Regions from separate parts of the Geobacillus sp. 47C-IIb genome, predicted to be linked through region 3. Evidence: riboswitches for the same ligand, from Rfam matches in the RefSeq annotation. Region 3 holds a riboswitch; each other region holds the start of a gene.
The links. A riboswitch is a leader RNA that binds a small molecule or an ion and turns the genes downstream of it on or off. The one in region 3 is predicted to bind cobalamin.
Positions count from the first base shown of each region.

Region 1: it holds a riboswitch for cobalamin, as region 3 does, so the genes downstream of both, IC804_RS14385 (ribonucleoside-diphosphate reductase subunit alpha) here and IC804_RS03285 (ABC transporter substrate-binding protein) in region 3, are expected to answer to the same signal.
Region 2: it holds a riboswitch for cobalamin, as region 3 does, so the genes downstream of both, IC804_RS00870 ((2Fe-2S) ferredoxin domain-containing protein) here and IC804_RS03285 (ABC transporter substrate-binding protein) in region 3, are expected to answer to the same signal.

Region 1 is NZ_CP061473.1:2,841,982-2,847,686, forward strand. It holds gene IC804_RS14375 (ABC transporter permease) at 1-610, opposite strand, end outside; gene IC804_RS14380 (ATP-binding cassette domain-containing protein) at 612-1,622, opposite strand; cobalamin riboswitch at 1,812-2,008, shown strand; gene IC804_RS14385 (ribonucleoside-diphosphate reductase subunit alpha) at 2,136-4,418, shown strand; gene IC804_RS14390 (ribonucleotide-diphosphate reductase subunit beta) at 4,524-5,558, shown strand; gene IC804_RS14395 (hypothetical protein) at 5,649-5,705, shown strand, end outside.
Region 2 is NZ_CP061473.1:163,006-168,710, forward strand. It holds gene IC804_RS00855 (energy-coupling factor transporter transmembrane component T family protein) at 1-591, opposite strand, end outside; gene IC804_RS00860 (energy-coupling factor ABC transporter substrate-binding protein) at 575-868, opposite strand; gene IC804_RS00865 (energy-coupling factor ABC transporter permease) at 873-1,616, opposite strand; gene IC804_RS00870 ((2Fe-2S) ferredoxin domain-containing protein) at 1,617-2,015, opposite strand; cobalamin riboswitch at 2,196-2,388, opposite strand; partial or broken gene IC804_RS00875 (S-adenosylmethionine--2-demethylmenaquinone methyltransferase) at 2,449-2,589, opposite strand; gene IC804_RS00880 (retropepsin-like aspartic protease) at 2,607-2,987, opposite strand; gene IC804_RS00885 (hypothetical protein) at 2,977-3,231, opposite strand; gene rraA (ribonuclease E activity regulator RraA) at 3,283-3,768, opposite strand; tRNA gene IC804_RS00895 (tRNA-Gln) at 4,026-4,097, opposite strand; gene IC804_RS00900 (glycerophosphodiester phosphodiesterase family protein) at 4,282-5,160, shown strand; gene IC804_RS00905 (DNA topoisomerase III) at 5,487-5,705, opposite strand, start outside.
Region 3 is NZ_CP061473.1:652,855-658,559, forward strand. It holds gene cbiB (adenosylcobinamide-phosphate synthase CbiB) at 1-149, opposite strand, end outside; gene IC804_RS03275 (adenosylcobinamide amidohydrolase) at 146-1,621, opposite strand; gene IC804_RS03280 (FecCD family ABC transporter permease) at 1,618-2,652, opposite strand; gene IC804_RS03285 (ABC transporter substrate-binding protein) at 2,639-3,598, opposite strand; cobalamin riboswitch at 3,740-3,939, opposite strand; gene IC804_RS03290 (PH domain-containing protein) at 4,248-4,862, opposite strand; gene IC804_RS03295 (IS1182 family transposase) at 5,351-5,705, shown strand, end outside.

The DNA.
Region 1 (5,705 bases), 1.4 Mb from region 3:
TTGTCTTGACTGGCACGAACGCATTTGAAAGAAACATAAGCGGAAACAGCGCCAACATGGAAATTCCTTGTACGCTAGCTGCATTGCGGGCAATGACGCCGAAGAAGGCAAATATCCAGCTGACAGCCCACGTGCACCCGATGGAGAACACGATGGCAAGCGCCACACTGGCGACACCTCCTTCCGGACGATAGCCGATGAGAAATCCGATGGTAAACGTCAGCACAGCGGCAATGACATAGCGAACGACATCGGCTAATAACGCCCCTGCCAACGGCGCGATGCGGGCGATCGGCAATGATTTAAAGCGGTCGAACACACCTTTGTCCATATCATCCCGAAGTTGGACTCCTGAAGCGACAGAGGCGCCGATCAATGTTTGGATGAGAATGCCGGGAATAATCATTGGCAGGTAGTTGTCCACATTTCCGGCGATGGCTCCACCAAAGATATAAGTAAACATCAACGTGAAAATGATCGGCTGGAAAGTGACGTCAAATAGTTGTTCCGGCGTACGCCGTACCTTCAGCAAACCGCGATAGGCCATTGTGAACGAGTTTCGCACCGCTTGGGAAATGCTCGTGCGGCTGTTCAGTTGGCGAGTGTTCATTCTATCGAACCTCCCTTAGAACGCTGAATTCTTCTTCATCTTTTTTCGCTCCATGGCCGGTAATGGCTAAAAAGACTTCATCAAGGGTTGGTTTTTGGACGTTGACCTCGGCTAAGCGGATCCCCTCTTGCCGCAAAGCGACAAGCACGTCCGTCACTTGATCCGGATCGGCCATTGACGCCGTGATGTTCCCGGTTTCTGCAGATATGCTTGACCGGATACGGAGAACGTGTTCAATGATGCGTTTGGCCGCTTCGATCTTTTCCGGTTGTTGCAATTTGACTTGCAATGACGACTGGCCGACAGATGTTTTGAGTTCATCGGGGGTCCCTTCGGCGACAACACGGCCGTGATTAATCACGGCGATGCGGTCCGCCAATTCATCCGCTTCTTGCAAGTATTGGGTCGTCAACAGCACGGTTGATCCCATGCGGACTAAGCGGCGGATCGTTTCCCACATTTGATTACGTGTGATCGGATCGAGACCCGTGGTCGGCTCATCAAGAAAAATGAGCGGCGGCTGGGCGATCAGGCTGGCGGCGAGATCGAGGCGCCGACGCATGCCGCCCGAGAAATGTTTTAACGGGCGTTTGGCCGCTTCTGTCAAGCCGAATTCCTCCAATAATTCACTTGTTTTCCGTCGCGCCTCTGCTCGGCTCAGTCCGAGAAGTCTACAAAAGATCATCAAATTTTCTACAGCGCTGAGCGTTTCGTCAACGGACGCATATTGGCCGGTGACACCGATCAACTGTCGGACAATTTGAGGTTGCTTGACGACATCGTACCCAAAAATTTGGGCCGAACCGCCATCCGGGCGCAACAAGGTCGCCAACATTCGAATGGTTGTTGTCTTGCCGGCGCCATTGGGTCCAAGCACTCCATAGATCGTGCCGGTACGTACACGCAACTCGAGGCCATCTACGGCCCGATGGTCGCCAAAAACTTTTACCAATCCGTGCGCTTCCACTGCCCACTCTTGATGCTCGGAAGCGGAGCGGTGTTTGTGTCCCATTTTTGTGTCCTCCTCTTTACAATGATTTGTACATGGCAAATCGTAGCACGCTATTATGAACAGAATGTGAACAAGGAACAATTTTTTGATTTACCCACTCTTGCAATTTTCCCGGTTTTGGTATATGCTTGTTCCAGTAACATGATAAATACTATATATCGTTGTGTTTGTTTGCTTTAACAACTACATATGGTGATTGCAAGCAATGGTGTCCATCAGGACTTAATAGGGAATCCGGTGCGAATCCGGAACTGCCCCCGCAACTGTATGTGCGGACGAAATGGGATGGCCACTGGCGGTGAAAGCTTGCACGGCACGCCGCTGGGAAGGACCCAAAGTAGGACGATGCACGAGTCAGGAGACCTGCCTTGCTTGGAAGTTTCATGTTCTTCGGGGTGTGAGAAGATGAAACGATAGGGAAATAGAAAAAGGAATCGTATGCCTTTTTCTGTCTGTCGTTTCATCCGCTCGTTCACCCGAGCGGATTTTTTTATTGAAGGAGAGGGAAAACGAATGACAGCGGTCACGAAATCCATTGTTGTTGATGATCAAGGAAAAGAGAAGTCGCTTTCGCGCAGAGAGTTTGCCGCGTTAATTGAGCAGGCGACGGCAGGCTTTGTCCGTTTGTCGCTTGAGGAATATGAAGAGCGTGTATGGCAGCTTCTCAGTCGAAAAGAGTTCGTCACCGTTGATCAACTGTATCAAACCGCTATTTTAGAAGGGTTGTCGTACATTAGTGAAGAGGAGCCGGAATGGACGTTTGTGTGCGCGCGGTTGTATTTGCGGATGATGTACCGCGAGGCGGCACGGCAGCGCGGGTACGATGCGCGCGAGCGGTATGGTGATTTTTATTCATTAATCGTTTCTTTGACAGAACAAGGGGTGTACAGCCCGCTATTGCTTGAGCGTTATACAAAAGAAGAGATCGAGACGGCTGGCTCATTTCTTGATCCAGACAAAGACTTGTTGTTTACGTATATCGGGTTGCGCACGCTCGCTGACCGTTATTTGGCCCGCGATTATGAGCGGCGGCTGTACGAACTGCCACAAGAACGGTTTCTCATCATTGCTATGACCTTGATGGTGAACGAACCGCCTAAGCGGCGCCTCGAGTTGGTGAAGGAAGCGTATTGGGCGTTAAGCAACCTATATATGACGGTGGCCACGCCGACACTTGCCAATGCCGGGAAGTCATACGGTCAGTTGTCAAGCTGCTTTGTCGACACGGTGGATGACAGCTTGCAGGCGATTTACGACAGCAACACTGACATTGCCAATTTATCGAAGTCAGGCGGCGGCATCGGTGTCTATCTTGGCAAAATCCGTTCGCGCGGCAGCGACATCAGAGGATTTAAAGGTGTTTCGTCAGGCGTCATTCCGTGGATGAAACAGCTGAACAATACGGCGGTGAGCGTTGATCAGTTAGGGCAACGCAAAGGGGCGATTTCCGTCTATTTAGATGTGTGGCATAAAGACATTTTTGCCTTTCTTGATGCACGGCTCAATAACGGCGACGAACGGCTGCGCACGCACGACTTGTTTACCGGTGTTTGCATTCCTGATTTGTTCATGGAACAAGTCGAACAGCGAGGCGACTGGTATTTGTTTGACCCACATGAGGTGCGGAAGGTGATGGGGTTTAGCCTCGAAGACTTTTATGATGAGGAAAAAGGGCGTGGCAGCTTTCGCGAGAAATATTGGCAATGCGTCAATGAGCCGAGACTGTCAAAAGAAAAAGTGCCAGCGATTGAAGTGATGAAAAGCATTATGCGCAGCCAGCTCGAGTCGGGGACGCCGTTTATGTTTTACCGCGATGAAGTCAACCGGCAAAATCCCAACCGCCATCTTGGCATGATCTACTGTAGCAATCTTTGTACGGAAATTGCGCAAAACCAAAGTCCGACAGTGACGAAGCAGCAATATGTGAAAGATGGAACGATCATCATCGAAAAAATACCGGGCGATTTTGTCGTCTGCAATTTATCGTCAATCAATTTGGCGCGCGCCGTCACCGATGGAGTGCTCGAACGTTTGATTCCGATTCAACTGCGGATGCTTGATAATGTCATTGATTTGAACAACATTCCTGTGCTGCAAGCAAGCTTGACGAACAAAAAATACCGTGCTGTCGGTCTCGGTACATTTGGCTGGCATCATCTGTTGGCGTTAAAAGGGATTCGCTGGGAGTCAGAGGAAGCCGTCCGCTACACTGATGAGCTGTATGAAACGATTGCTTATTTGGTGATACAAGCTAGCATGGAGCTGGCGAAAGAAAAAGGGAGCTACCCGGGGTTTTCAGGGTCAGATTGGCAAACGGGTGCTTATTTTGAGCGGCGTGGCTACAAAAACCACGGCGAACGGGATTGGGATCGGTTGAAGAGAGAGGTGGCACGCTACGGGATGCGCAACGGCTATCTCATGGCGGTCGCCCCAAACGCATCGACATCGATCATCGCTGGCAGCACGGCGAGCATTGACCCGATTTTTCGAAAAGTGTATGCCGAGGAAAAGAAAGATTATAAGATTCCTGTTACGGTGCCGGATTTAAACGAACAGACGACATGGTATTACAAATCAGCGTATTATATTGACCAGCGTTGGAGCATTAGACAAAACGCTGCCCGTCAGCGCCATATCGATCAAGCAATCTCGTTTAACTTCTACGTCATGAATACGATTAAGGCGAAAGAATTGTTGGAGTTGCATTTGACGGCGTGGAAGTCGGGGCTGAAAACGACGTATTATGTCCGCTCAACGTCAGGGACGATGGAAGAATGTGATGCTTGTGCGAGCTGACCGCGGACAACGCCATGCTATTTGTCGGATCGGGTTTCTTATGTTAGAAGAGATGTCCGGTGAGTGGGTTGCCTAGGAATACGATGACACGAGGGGGAATCGACGATGAACTTGACGAAACGACCGATTATGGATCCAGAAGCGCCAAACCGCTCAACAGGCATGATCAATGGACGCTGCTCGAATGTGTTGAACTGGGACGATATCGCCTACCCTTGGGCGTATGCGAAATATAAGCGGATGCTCGCCAACTTTTGGACGCCGTTTGAAATCAATATGGCGCAAGATGTGAAGCAGTTTCCGCAACTAACCGCACGCGAGCAGGATGCATTTTTAAAAATTATCGGGCTCTTGGCGCTCCTTGACAGCATCCAAACCGATTACGCAGGACGTGTTGCCGATTACATCACCGACCCGAGCATTAATGCGCTGATGATTATGCTCGCCCAGCAAGAGGTGATTCACAATCACTCGTATTCGTACGTGCTCTCAAGTCTTGTACCAAAAGCGAAGCAAGATGAAGTGTTTGATTTTTGGCGGAATGAACCGACGTTGCGCAAGCGAAACGACTTTGTGACGAACGGCTACAAGGCGTTTGCCGAAAAGCCGAACGTCGAGAACTTGCTTCGGTCGATCGTTTTTGACGTGATTTTGGAAGGGCTGTTTTTCTACTCAGGATTCGCTTTCTTTTACAATCTCGCCCGCCAGCAAAAAATGGTGGCGACAAGCACGATGATCAATTACATTAATCGTGACGAGCACATTCATGTTGACTTGTTTGCGAAAATTTTCAAGGAAGTGCTGAATGAATATCCAGAGTATCGGACGCCCGAGTTGGCTGATTTTGCCCGCAGTACGTTTATGAAAGCGGCCGAGCTGGAAATCGAATGGGCTGGGGAAATCATCGGAAATGACATTGATGGCATCGACTTGGCGGATTTGGAAGCGTATATTAAGTTTTACGCCAACGTCCGCGCCCATCAGCTTGGGTTCGACCGTCCGTTTGACGGCTACCGGACAAACCCGCTCCGCTGGATTAAGGCGTATGAAGAAGTCGACCTTGGCAAGTCCGACTTTTTTGAACAAAAACCGCGCCAATATACGAAAGTGCAAGTGGATAACGGATTTGATGAATTATAATGAGGAAAGCCACGTTTGACGATGGTCAGGCGTGGCTTTTTTGTCAGACAAGGCCGTTCGTCTCTCTTTTGATTGATCGTCTTTCGTGATATGATGGCGGCAAACAAGAGAACGGCGGCGCTCCGTCGTGGACGTGTCCTGCGGTTT
Region 2 (5,705 bases), 490 kb from region 3:
ACGGCTGAACGCTTCATACGACTGCCACGTTTTCATCCATAGTTGGTACATCAGCATCCCGCCATGCCGCCAATGCGTTCCCCCGCTGCGGGCCCGCAACGCCAGCATCAGCTCTGCGGCCGCCTGCTCGAGCAAAAAGATAAAGCGATACATAAGAAAGCAAAGTTCCACGAGCGCCGCCGGCAGCCGCATTCGCCTCAGCACCGCAATCAAGTCCGGCGCCGGCGTCGTAATGAGAAGGAAAAACAAGCACGACCAGGCGGCAAGGGAGCGGACGGCGAGCTTTGCAGCCGGCTGCAGCTGGCTGTCGATGAAAGTTATTTGAAAAGGAACCGACACGGACACAACGAGCGTCAGCAGGCTGAGCCCTAAAAAAACGGAGGCGGCGAGCATCGCTTTTCCATACACGGAAAACGGCACTCGTGCACGAGCGACAATCCAATACGCCATTCCGATGAGCACAAGCCATTGTTCGCGCCAGCCGCCCATCATGACAACGGCAAGCATAACAAACGCCACGATCAGCTTCCACTCCGCCCGCCATGCCCGCAGCCGGTTGTCATACGCCCAACGGTCAAACTCGCGAATCATGGCTGTTTTTCCGCTCCGAACGCCCTTTGTACAACCCGACGACGTAGCCGATCACGCCGGCGCCAAGCGCGGCTTGCAGCGAGAACAGAAGCGTTTCGACTTCGCCGCCTGGAGGGGTGAAGATCGACTCAAACCACGGCCGGTAATGCGGGTTGAGCGTTTGAATGGCTTTTTCCGCCTGATCGTCCGTTCCACCGAATTCCGATCCGCGCGCCCACCAAAGAGGAATGATGACAAGCAAAGCAGCCAGCAACACGAGCAAGCCATTTTTCTTCATCGCATTACGCCCCCTTTTCCTTTTGGAACAGCGGAGAAGCTTGATAGGAGGAAAGCCAGTTCCAGACGATTACCGTTATGATGCCTTCCGTCACCGCCAACGGCACTTGAGTAATGGCAAAAATGCCGGCGAATTTCAAAAACGAGGCGGTGACTCCCCCATCAGGAGACGGAAACGCCAGGGCAAGCTGCAGGGACGTCATGACATATGTAGCCAAATCAGACAAACAAGCGGCAAGAAACAAAGCCGCTCGATTGGATACCGCCCCTTTTCGGCACAGTTGATACACTCCGTACGCGACGAACGGGCCGACGATCGCCATCGACATCGCATTGGCCCCAAGCGTCGTCACTCCTCCGTGGGCAAGAAGCAGCGCTTGAAAGAGAAGAACGACTGTGCCGATCACCACCATCACCCATGGTCCAAACAAAACCGAGCCGAAGCCGATCCCGGTCGGATGCGAGCTGCTGCCGGTGACGGATGGAATTTTCAACGCCGACAATACAAATGTAAACGCGCCAGCTAACGCCATCAGAAGCTTATGTTCGGGGTGCTGCTTCAGCGTATGCACAAGCCGCCGCAATCCGAACACAAAGAACGGCAAAAACAACAGCCACCAAAACAGCGCCCATTTGACAGGCAAAAATCCTTCCATAATATGCATGGCATACGCTTCATTTTCATTTGTCAACAAAAAATAGGAAACGAACAAAGCCGCCATTCCGCTCCATCGAACCGCTCTCTTCATTTATCCCTTCACTCCTTTCGCAGCATGTTCCGTTTTCCGTTTTCCGCTTGGCGCCTCCCGTTCGCCGGCTGGCGTCAACACCAATTCGCCTTCGTATTCATACGTCGCCCACTCCCGCATCGGAACCCCCTCACCCAAATGGGCGCGCACAACCTCCTTCGCCCGCTCCGGCGTCATCTGTCGATACCAGATGCCTTGCGGATAGACGATCATCACGCACGCGTCTTGGCATCGTCCGTTGCAGCGCGTCCTTGTTGTATGGACAGCGTCGTCAAGCCCGAGACGGGCGATCTCCTCGCGCACCGCCGTTGTCACGTCATCTCCGCCATGGCGGAGGCACGTCCCTCCGTTGCAAATGAGCACATGATGCTTCATTCCCCGCAAATCCCACGTCGCCACCAAATCCCTCCTTTTGCTAGAATGGTAGAATGAAATGCGGCAGACGGACGGTTTTTCGACAAAAGAAAAAGCACCTCTACAGCAGAGGTGCAGAAAAATGTATACGAAAGCCGTAAACGGCCCAAACAGGGCCCCTAAAGCCGTCATTCTCCCGCACGTCTGCCTATAGTCCCGTAGGCATCCGTCCGATCCAAACAAGGCAGGTCTCCTGACTTAGGATCATCGCTTGGCGGCGTCTTCCCGAAGCATCCTTCAGTGACTTGCTGCCGCAAAGCTCCCCATCACAGTGGCGGGCACCGTGCCGGATTTTCACCGAGCTTCCCTTTTCACCCAAGCCCTAAGCGGGCTAGGCACCTTGTTTGTCTTACCGCCATATATGCGCTGTCATGGAACAAGCATCCGTTTTCATCGTAGTACAACCAATGCGTTGCCGTCAACCGTTTTTTGCCGACAAATCTTTGTTGGCGACGACAACGCCGTCCGCATCAGCGTACACGTACGCCCCTGGCTCCCAGCGGACGCCGCCAAACTCGAGCGCAACGTCGCGGGCGCCTTTTCCTTCTTTTTGGCATTTCGAGCGGGCGTTCCATTTCAACCAGAACGATACATCTCCAACTTGTCCAGGTCTAAGACAAATCCAGCGCCCAGCAATATATCCAATCCTAACAAACCGTTAATCCCCTCATAGTCCATCCCGCTAAAATCAATTTCATACTCTCTTAGCTGGAAAGAATCTAGCTGAATACAGTCTAATTTTTTTGTAAACGCGTACTCTTTCCCACCGATTCCGTAATAAGCCACAATACGATCGCCCGGCTCTACCCGCAAATGAATATCTTCTACTGCATTTTGAGAAATCACTGTTTTCGCCGCACCAGTATCAATCACCATATTATGAATCAACTTAGACCTTCCTTGATAAACGATTTCGATCGATGCAAACAGCAAGCCTTCACGATATTCAATCTGCATAATGAAATTTCCCTCTCAGGCCAATCGCTCCCCGAACTTTTAAAACAATCTCCTTGTGGCTAGTATGATAAACAAGCTGATTCCCTTTCGATTGCAGCAACTCACGAGTTGCATCCTTGTCGGAAACCGTTCCGATAACAGCCACCTCTTCAATGATTTCTTGATCTCCCTCTAAATGGGACTTTAATACTTGTAATTTCACAAATTGATTTGGATACAATGAACGCACTTCATGCCATTCCATCTCCATCGCCTCAACCTGTTCGTTGTATTGAACGAGACTCGACCGCAGCCGTCAACCATTTTTCGCCAACAAATCTTTGTTGGCGACGACAACGCCGTCCGCATCAGCGTACACGTACGCCCCTGGCTCCCAGCGGACGCCGCCAAACTCGAGCGCAACGTCGCGTGAGCCCTTTCCCTCTTTTTTGCTTTTCACCGGGCATGTGCCGATCGCCATCACGCCAATCGGCATGGCGCCAATTTCCGCTGAATCGCGGATGCAGCCGTGGATGATGACGCCAGCAAGCCCCCTCTCGCAAGCGATTTGCGCCAGCCGGTCGCCTAATAGCGCGACGCGGCGCGAGCCTTTTCCATCGACCACGAGCACCGTCCCCGGCGGCACCGTCTCCAGCGCTTCTCGGACAAGGACGTTGTCTTCAAACACATCGACCGTCGCAATCGGCCCGGAAAACGCCCGCTTTCCGCCGTACGATTGGAACGGCAACTCGCATACTTGCAACTCGTCTAAAAATTGATCGCATAAATCGGCTGTTTTCATTGTCGCTCTCCCCTTTCATGTTTTGCATTCGCCGTCATTCGCCAAAATCCTTCTGCCTCAGCAGTTTTTTGTCGACGATCTTTCATTCGAACGACTGACACGAACGCGGCGATGTGAACCAAACCATTGTGTGGCCGTCAATCGCTTCGATGTATTCCACCGATCGCATTGAAACCATAAAAAACGGCCCCGCGCCGATATATAGCGGAGACCGTTTTCACCGGCTCAAAGCCCCTCCGGTTTGACCAGACGTTCAGCTGGGCTAGCTGGATTCGAACCAGCGCATCACGGAGTCAAAGTCCGTTGCCTTACCACTTGGCTATAGCCCAACGTGTTTGTCGTCATTCACAGTATGCAGCATAGTGGCTTCCTTTATACGTAAAAACGAATATCGTTTTGCATCAAGTGGAAAAATACGGATAAGCATTCACGTTCCGCACGTTTTACCATCTCTTCATCTTGTCTTCACAACCGTTTCATTCCAATAAGGTATGCTGGAAACAGAAAGGGGGGATGACGTTGCATCGAATATGGCTTTATGTCTCGTTCTTGGTATGGTTACCGCTAGGCTTAGCCTCCTCTGCTGCTCCACAACAGCCGTCTGTCACCCGCGAGCCGATCATCATCGCCCATCGCGGTGCTTCCGGACATGCACCGGAGCATACACTTGCCTCCTACCGGCTTGCCGCCCGCATGCACGCTGATTATATTGAGGTTGACGTGCGCATGACGAAAGACGGAAAACTCATCGCCATGCATGATGCAACACTCGCCCGAACGACGAATGCCGAAACCGTCTACCCTCGCCGTTCTCCGTGGCAGGTTGGCGATTTTTCACTCGCCGAGCTGAAGCGTCTTGATGCCGGCTCCTGGTTTGGTAAGCGCTTTGCCGGCGAACCGATCCCGACACTTGAGGACATCATACACACGCTGAAATCAGAACGAATCGATGCCCCTTTGTACATTGAACTAAAGCAGCCCGGCATCGAAAAATCGGTCGTACAGCTATTGCAAAAACATTATTATTTACAGCGCGGACGCATCATATTTCAATCGTTTCACCCCGAGAGTTTGCAGACGCTAAGGCCGCTCATCCCAAATAGCATTCCGCTCATTCAGCTCATTGGAGAACGCGAGACGGCTCGTATAAGCCCGAACGAGCTGCTAGAGCAGGTCGCCGTCTATGCCGATGGCGTTGGCTTGCCGCTTTCACTCGCCAATCAAGAGTGGGTGGATGCCGCTCATAGCCGCGGGCTCATCGTGCATGTCTACACGGTGAACAACCCACACGATTTGGCACGTCTATGCTCCATCGGCGTTGACGGCTTGTTCACCGACTACCCGGACCGCCCCGCCCGCATTGCTGCTTGCCACCAGCCGCCCCGTGGTTAACAGATAGTTGGGCGGCTCCTCTTTTGTTAACATAATATAATTACGGTTTATTTGATTAAAAGCATTTCTCCTTTCATTTATCATCAAAAAAGCAGATCGATGTAGCCGATTGCTGATGACACAAACGGCCTATTTACGATCACAATAGACCACCGCCATCCGCAAGGTAATGTTTGCGGATGGTTGTACAAGCCGTTCAGCTTTGCCACATCAAACACCCTCGGCTGGTTAGCGAGCGGATTCAAAAATGAAAAAAAGCAGGCCGTTCACGGCCCGCCTTTTTGCGAAACGCTTTTTCACAAGCAGCATGCTTTATCTGCCTTCCGTCACCGTTTCGGAAACTGAAATGACAGCTTCTTATCGTTTTCATCCCACACTAGGACAGCGTCAAACGTTTTTCCACCTTTTTTGAATCCTTTGATGACATTCGTTTTGCCCTTCGCAAGCAGCTTTTTCATATTCGCCGCCGAAATCGACTTGCCGAGAATACGTTTTGAGACCGTAAACGAGCAGCTCGTTTTCACATATTGGTCACAGCCGTATAA
Region 3 (5,705 bases):
TTAGCCCGGCGGCCGCTTCCTTGATTCCAGTGCTGGTCGAAATAAGCAATCAGTCCTCCCATCCCGCGCACCGGATGCGGCAGCCAGCGCGGGTCACCAAACAGTGCGTCAAGAAACAATGCCAACGTCAGCGCCAACAGATGCGTCATCGTCTTCCCCTCCGTCGCTCATAGCGGTCGAGCGCCTCGATCGTCGCCTCATACACGAGCCGACCGAGCTCGCGGCCAAGCTCAGTCGCCGTCCCAGCATAAGCGAACGTCCGTCCAGTTTGTGTCGCGGCCACCGCGAGCGAATCGGTCGATGTCCCAGTGGCAACCGTTCCAGTTTCTGGATCGTAAACTCGATGATCCGCCAGCGCTTTCGCCTTCGCTTCCGTCGCTGTCATGACCGCCTGAACGAATGCCGCCTCGGTCAGCGTCCCGTCAATGATGATGACCATATTGATTGTCCCAGGCTTCGCTGCGAGCGGTTGGTGCTGCCACGCCCGAGCGGCGTCGACTGCATTCCCGACGCCGGCCGTCACCATGACCGCAACCGAAAATGCCTCCTTATCTTCCCAACGCCAGACCACATCGTGCACATCGACGGCGGTCATCATGCCGATCGTCTGGGCAACTGAAAATCCGTGCTGTTCCAAATAACGCCGCATGTCTTCGTCCGCATAGGGATTATCGTAATCCAGGCCGACATGTCGATTGACGAAGTGGGTCACCCACTGAAACCCGCTGCCAACAAGAGCGGAAGACAACACACGAAGTGGTTTGTGAGCAACGAGAACGACGGCGTCGTCGAGAAAAGACGGGTGCAGCCCACCGATAAGCGGTGCCTTCTTGCGTTGTTGTTGCGGCACAAACGAAAACATCGGCTTCGCCGCTACCGGATGTGCTTGGCGCACAACCGGGGCGGCAAACACGTCATTCAGCAGCCTCGGCGTCATGACGTCCGCCGGCGCGCCGAGCGCAGCTGTTTTCCCCTCTTTTAAAACAAGCACCCGATCGCAATAAAGACTGGCAATGCTCATATCGTGAAAAACAGCGACAACCGTCAAGCCGCGCGCACGTGCGGATTGGGCGAGCTGATCAAGAAGCCGAACTTGCCCGCTTATATCCATATGATTGGTCGGCTCATCCAATAAGAGCAACTGTGGCTCTTGGGCAAGCGCCCGGGCCAAATAGGCACGCTGCCGCTCGCCGCCGCTTAACCGCTCAAGCGGCTCATCGATTTTATCGGCTAAACCGACGGCGGCAATCACCTCTTGAACCACGGTTTCATCTTCTGCCGTCCATGTTGGAAACAACCCGTGCTGATGGGCGTAGCGGCCGAGCGCTACTGTTTCTTTCACCGTATAGCCATACGCCGTTTCCACCGCTTGCGGCAGGACGGCGGCCAACTGCGCCCATTGTTTTGCCGACAACTCGGAAAGCAGCCGACCGCTCATGACAATCTCACCGCTCGCAAGCGGAAGCTCCTTGCTGATCAGTTTCAGCAACGTCGTCTTCCCGCTGCCGTTTGGCCCTAAAATGCCAAACAACTCTCCTTTTTTGACGGAAAACGTCACGCCGTCAAGCACTTGTTTCTGTCCATACCGATGCGATACGGCACGCACATCGAGCATCATCATCCCATCTTTCGTTTCGTTTTTCGGAAAAATAGGGCGGCAAACAACGGGGCGCCGATGAGCGATGTAATGACACCGATCGGCAGCTCACGCGGCTCAATGATCGTCCGTGCCACCACATCGGCGAGCACAAGAAACGACCCACCGTACAAAAGCGACAGCGGCAAAAGCACCCGATAGTTTGGTCCGCACACAAGCCGAACCATGTGTGGGACAACAAGCCCGACAAAGCCGATCGTTCCCGACACCGACACCGCCGCACCGGTGAGCAGCGCGGCCGCTGTCAAAATGATAATTTTGCGGCGAGTGACATCGACGCCGACGTGAAGCGCTGCCGCTTCGCCGAACGCGAACGCGTTCAGTTCACGGGCGTTGACGATAAGCGTTGTCGCACCAATGAGAAAAAACGGAAACAATAATCCGCTATACTTCCACCCGCGCATCGCCACGCTCCCCATCAGCCATGAGATAATTTGCCGCAGCTCCTCACCCGTCAAGGCAATCATGAGCGAAATGAAAGCACTGAAGAAGGCGCCGAAAATAATGCCGGCTAAAATGATCGTCTCAACCGACATTCGCCGTTCAACCGCGCGGGTGAACGCCAACACAGCGGCAAGCGTCGCCATGCCGCATAAGATGCTCACAATCGGCAGCGTAAACGTGCCAAACAACGGCCATTGCCAGCCGAGAAAAATGACGAGCACCGCCCCGACGGAGGCACCAGACGAAACGCCCAGCGTATATGGATCAGCGAGCGCGTTTTTCAACAGTCCTTGAAATGCGGCTCCGGCAAGTGCCAATGAAGCCCCGACCAAAAAGGCGAGCACCACGCGCGGCATGCGGATCTCCATCACAATCGGCACCCAATCCGCCGGCATGTCAGGCGGAAGTGGTATGCCGGTCCATTCAGCAGCAACAATCCGAACAATCGATGAAAAGGGGATCGACAGCGACCCGGTCGATATCCCTATGAGCAGTGAAAAGACGGCCGCAGCAGCGGCCGCGATATATAGCCACGCTTTACTTAAACACATCCGGGTAAATAGCTTTGGCAAGTTCCTCGACTCCTTCAACAAGACGCGGACCCGGCCGGCTCACTAAGTCGGTGTTAACGTCATACACTCGCTTATTTTTCACGGCCGGTACGTCCTTCCAAGCCGTGCGTTTAAGCACTTGTTCGGCTCCGCTGTATGTTGTAATGATGACATCAGGCTTATAGGCAACCGCCTGTTCCTCTGTCACCATCGGCCAACCTTCTAAATCGCCGGCAACATTTCTGGCAGAAATCACCTGAAGCATCTCGTCCATAAACGTCCCCTTGCCGGCTGTATAAAGTTGCGGCGGTGGCTCCACCTCAACCCAGACGTTCACCTGCTTGTCCGCCGGAATTTGTTTTGCTTTTTCCTTCATTTGCGCCAGTTTCGCCTTCATGTCATGGATGACTTGCTCCGCTTTATCCGCTGTTCCGGTTGCTTGGCCGATGAGCTTGATCGATGCATACACATCGTTAAACGACGTGGCGCTATTGATAACAAGCACGGTAATGCCGGCATCTTTTAGTTGCTGCAGGCCGTCTTTCGCGTTATGAGCGCTTGACGCATGGGCGAGAACAAGATCCGGTTTCAAGGAAATAATTTTCTCGACGTTAAATTCCATGCTGCCGACTTTCGTTTTCGTTTTGACGTCGTCTGGATAATTGTCAAAATCGCTGACACCGACAATTTTCTCACCAAGCCCCAACGCGTAGGCAATTTCCGTATTGCTTGGAATAAGTGAAACGATTTTTTGCGGTTCTGCTTTGATCGTTACCTCTTCCCCCAGCCCGTCTTTCACCGTCACCGGAAACGCTGCTTGTTCCGGGTTCTGTTCCTCTTTTTTCGCCGGCTGGGCGCTGTTCCCCGTTCCGCTGTTGCAGCCGACAAGCATAACGGCCAAAGCGACCAGAGCAGCCAATACCGCTGACCATTTCCAACGCTTCATCAGTCGTTCCCCCCTTTAGGTGATATATGTAAAAGAAAAGCGCCCATTCCGTCTAAATCCGGGAATGAGCGCGAAACGGCCTAATGTAAGCACAAAAATGCCTAGGCGACCGTTTCCGCGTCTCACCCCCCGAAGATTCGGAAACTTTTGCGCAAGCAAGGCAGGTCTACTGACTCATGCTTCATCCTACTCTGAAGCCTTCCCATGCGGGAGACGGCGCAAGCCATCCAGCCGCACAGTGGCAATTTCATTTCGTCCGCATTGACAGTTGCGGGGACAGTTCCGGATTCCCACCGGATTCCCTATTAAGCCTTCGCGGCACCTTGCTGCGAGTCTATGAAACTATTCGGATATGGACAATTTTTATATTAAAGCAAGGTTTAACATTTGACAACTATGAATTTATGGTGGCTGACGGCAGGCTATCAGCGGCCCTCTCCCCAGACGGCTCAGCTTCCTTCACCATGTTTCACGCGGAATACAGCACCCGTTCATCGTATTCAATGCCCGCAATTTATCTAGGCACATCACGCACCACCAACAGAGGGTGCGTTAATCGAAATGAACTTCGTCAACTGTATTTTGAAAAAAATAAGGAAAGGTGCCCCTTCTCCGGAGCGCGTCCTTTCCTTGTACAAAATTTATCTCATCACTGTTGAATATATTTGTCAAACACAAATCCGAAATCTTTCACTGTATAGTTCTTTTTCGCTTCAGTAAGCCATTGAAACGCATACTCATTGATCGCCTTAAAATCGGCCGCAACGTTGGTGCCGTCGCCACGCATGTTGGCAAACAGGTTGGCCGCAAGCTCCATACTGCGCTGGGCATAGTCGAATTTCGTTTCGTTTTCCTCACAAATCGTGGCAATGGCCAATAGCGATTTATACAAATCTTTCAATTCCTCGATATGTTTTTTATGAACATCGATCGAGTAGGAGTGCGATCCGATTTTAAATTTGATTTCCGCATCCAAATCGACCGTCCCAGCCGTCTCGAGCGACACATCGGAAATCGGATATTTATAGTAATCATAGCGGCGCAGCGTCCGCTTTTTGCTTGTGGCGCTCGTGCCGTCTAGATGAATGAGTGCAAGGTTGGTGAAACAATACTCATCTGATTTGGATTTAATAAGAAAGTAAATTTTTTCTCCGTCTTCATGCATCACATAATCATCAGCATCGACTTTATCGTAATCTTTCGTTTGAATGACCGAGCCGATGTCGCTCAGCCCAAGCACATCAGCGGCGACTTTTCCAAACATCCCGATTCTCCTCTCCGGTTTTCCTAGTTTTCAATTGACACCTCTGTTTCCGCGTGCCGCACATTGTCTTGCCAAATGAGAGCTGGATGGACGTGTGCGCGGCTTTCCGCCATCGTCAGACAAACAAAAGATAGCTATCGTCTAATGCCTTCCATCTAATATTACGTGCACAAAGGAGAAAAGTTTCATTCCCGTAAAAAACAATCACCCACAACTTAGCACTCGTAAATGCGGAAAGGGGCGATCACGCCATAAAGGCCACTCTCCGCATGCCAACAGCCGTTTCCGTTGATCACCCAAAACGGAGTGAACCGACGGTTTCGTCCTCAACTGCTCGGCAGCCGTCACATTTTCCTTGCCATCCGCAACACTTTTTGCTTGTTTTAGTCTTCAAAAAAGAGGCCGTATCGGCCTCTCAGCTTGTCGACAAAGTCGACAAGCTGTTTTATTATGAAGGTAAGACGAGGGAGAAATGGAGGAAAGGAACGATGCTTCGGCCACACCAAGAAGATGGGCGCTATACCGAAACCACGGTGAAACTGGATGATCTGGTTCCAGAGGATCACTTGGTAAGAAAGCTGGATGCGGCCATTGATTTTTCTTTTATCTATGATGTGGTGAAAGATCTCTACTCTCCTGATCATGGACGTCCGAGCATTGATCCAGTGATGTTGTTTAAAATGTATTTGATTCAGTATGTATTTGAGATTCGCTCCATGCGTGAAACCGTCGAACAAATCCGAACCAACGTCGCCTACCGTTGGTTTTTAGGACTTAGTCTTCATGATCCCGTTCTCATCACTCGACGCCAAGTAAAAACTATGCGCGTCGTTTCGCTGGAAC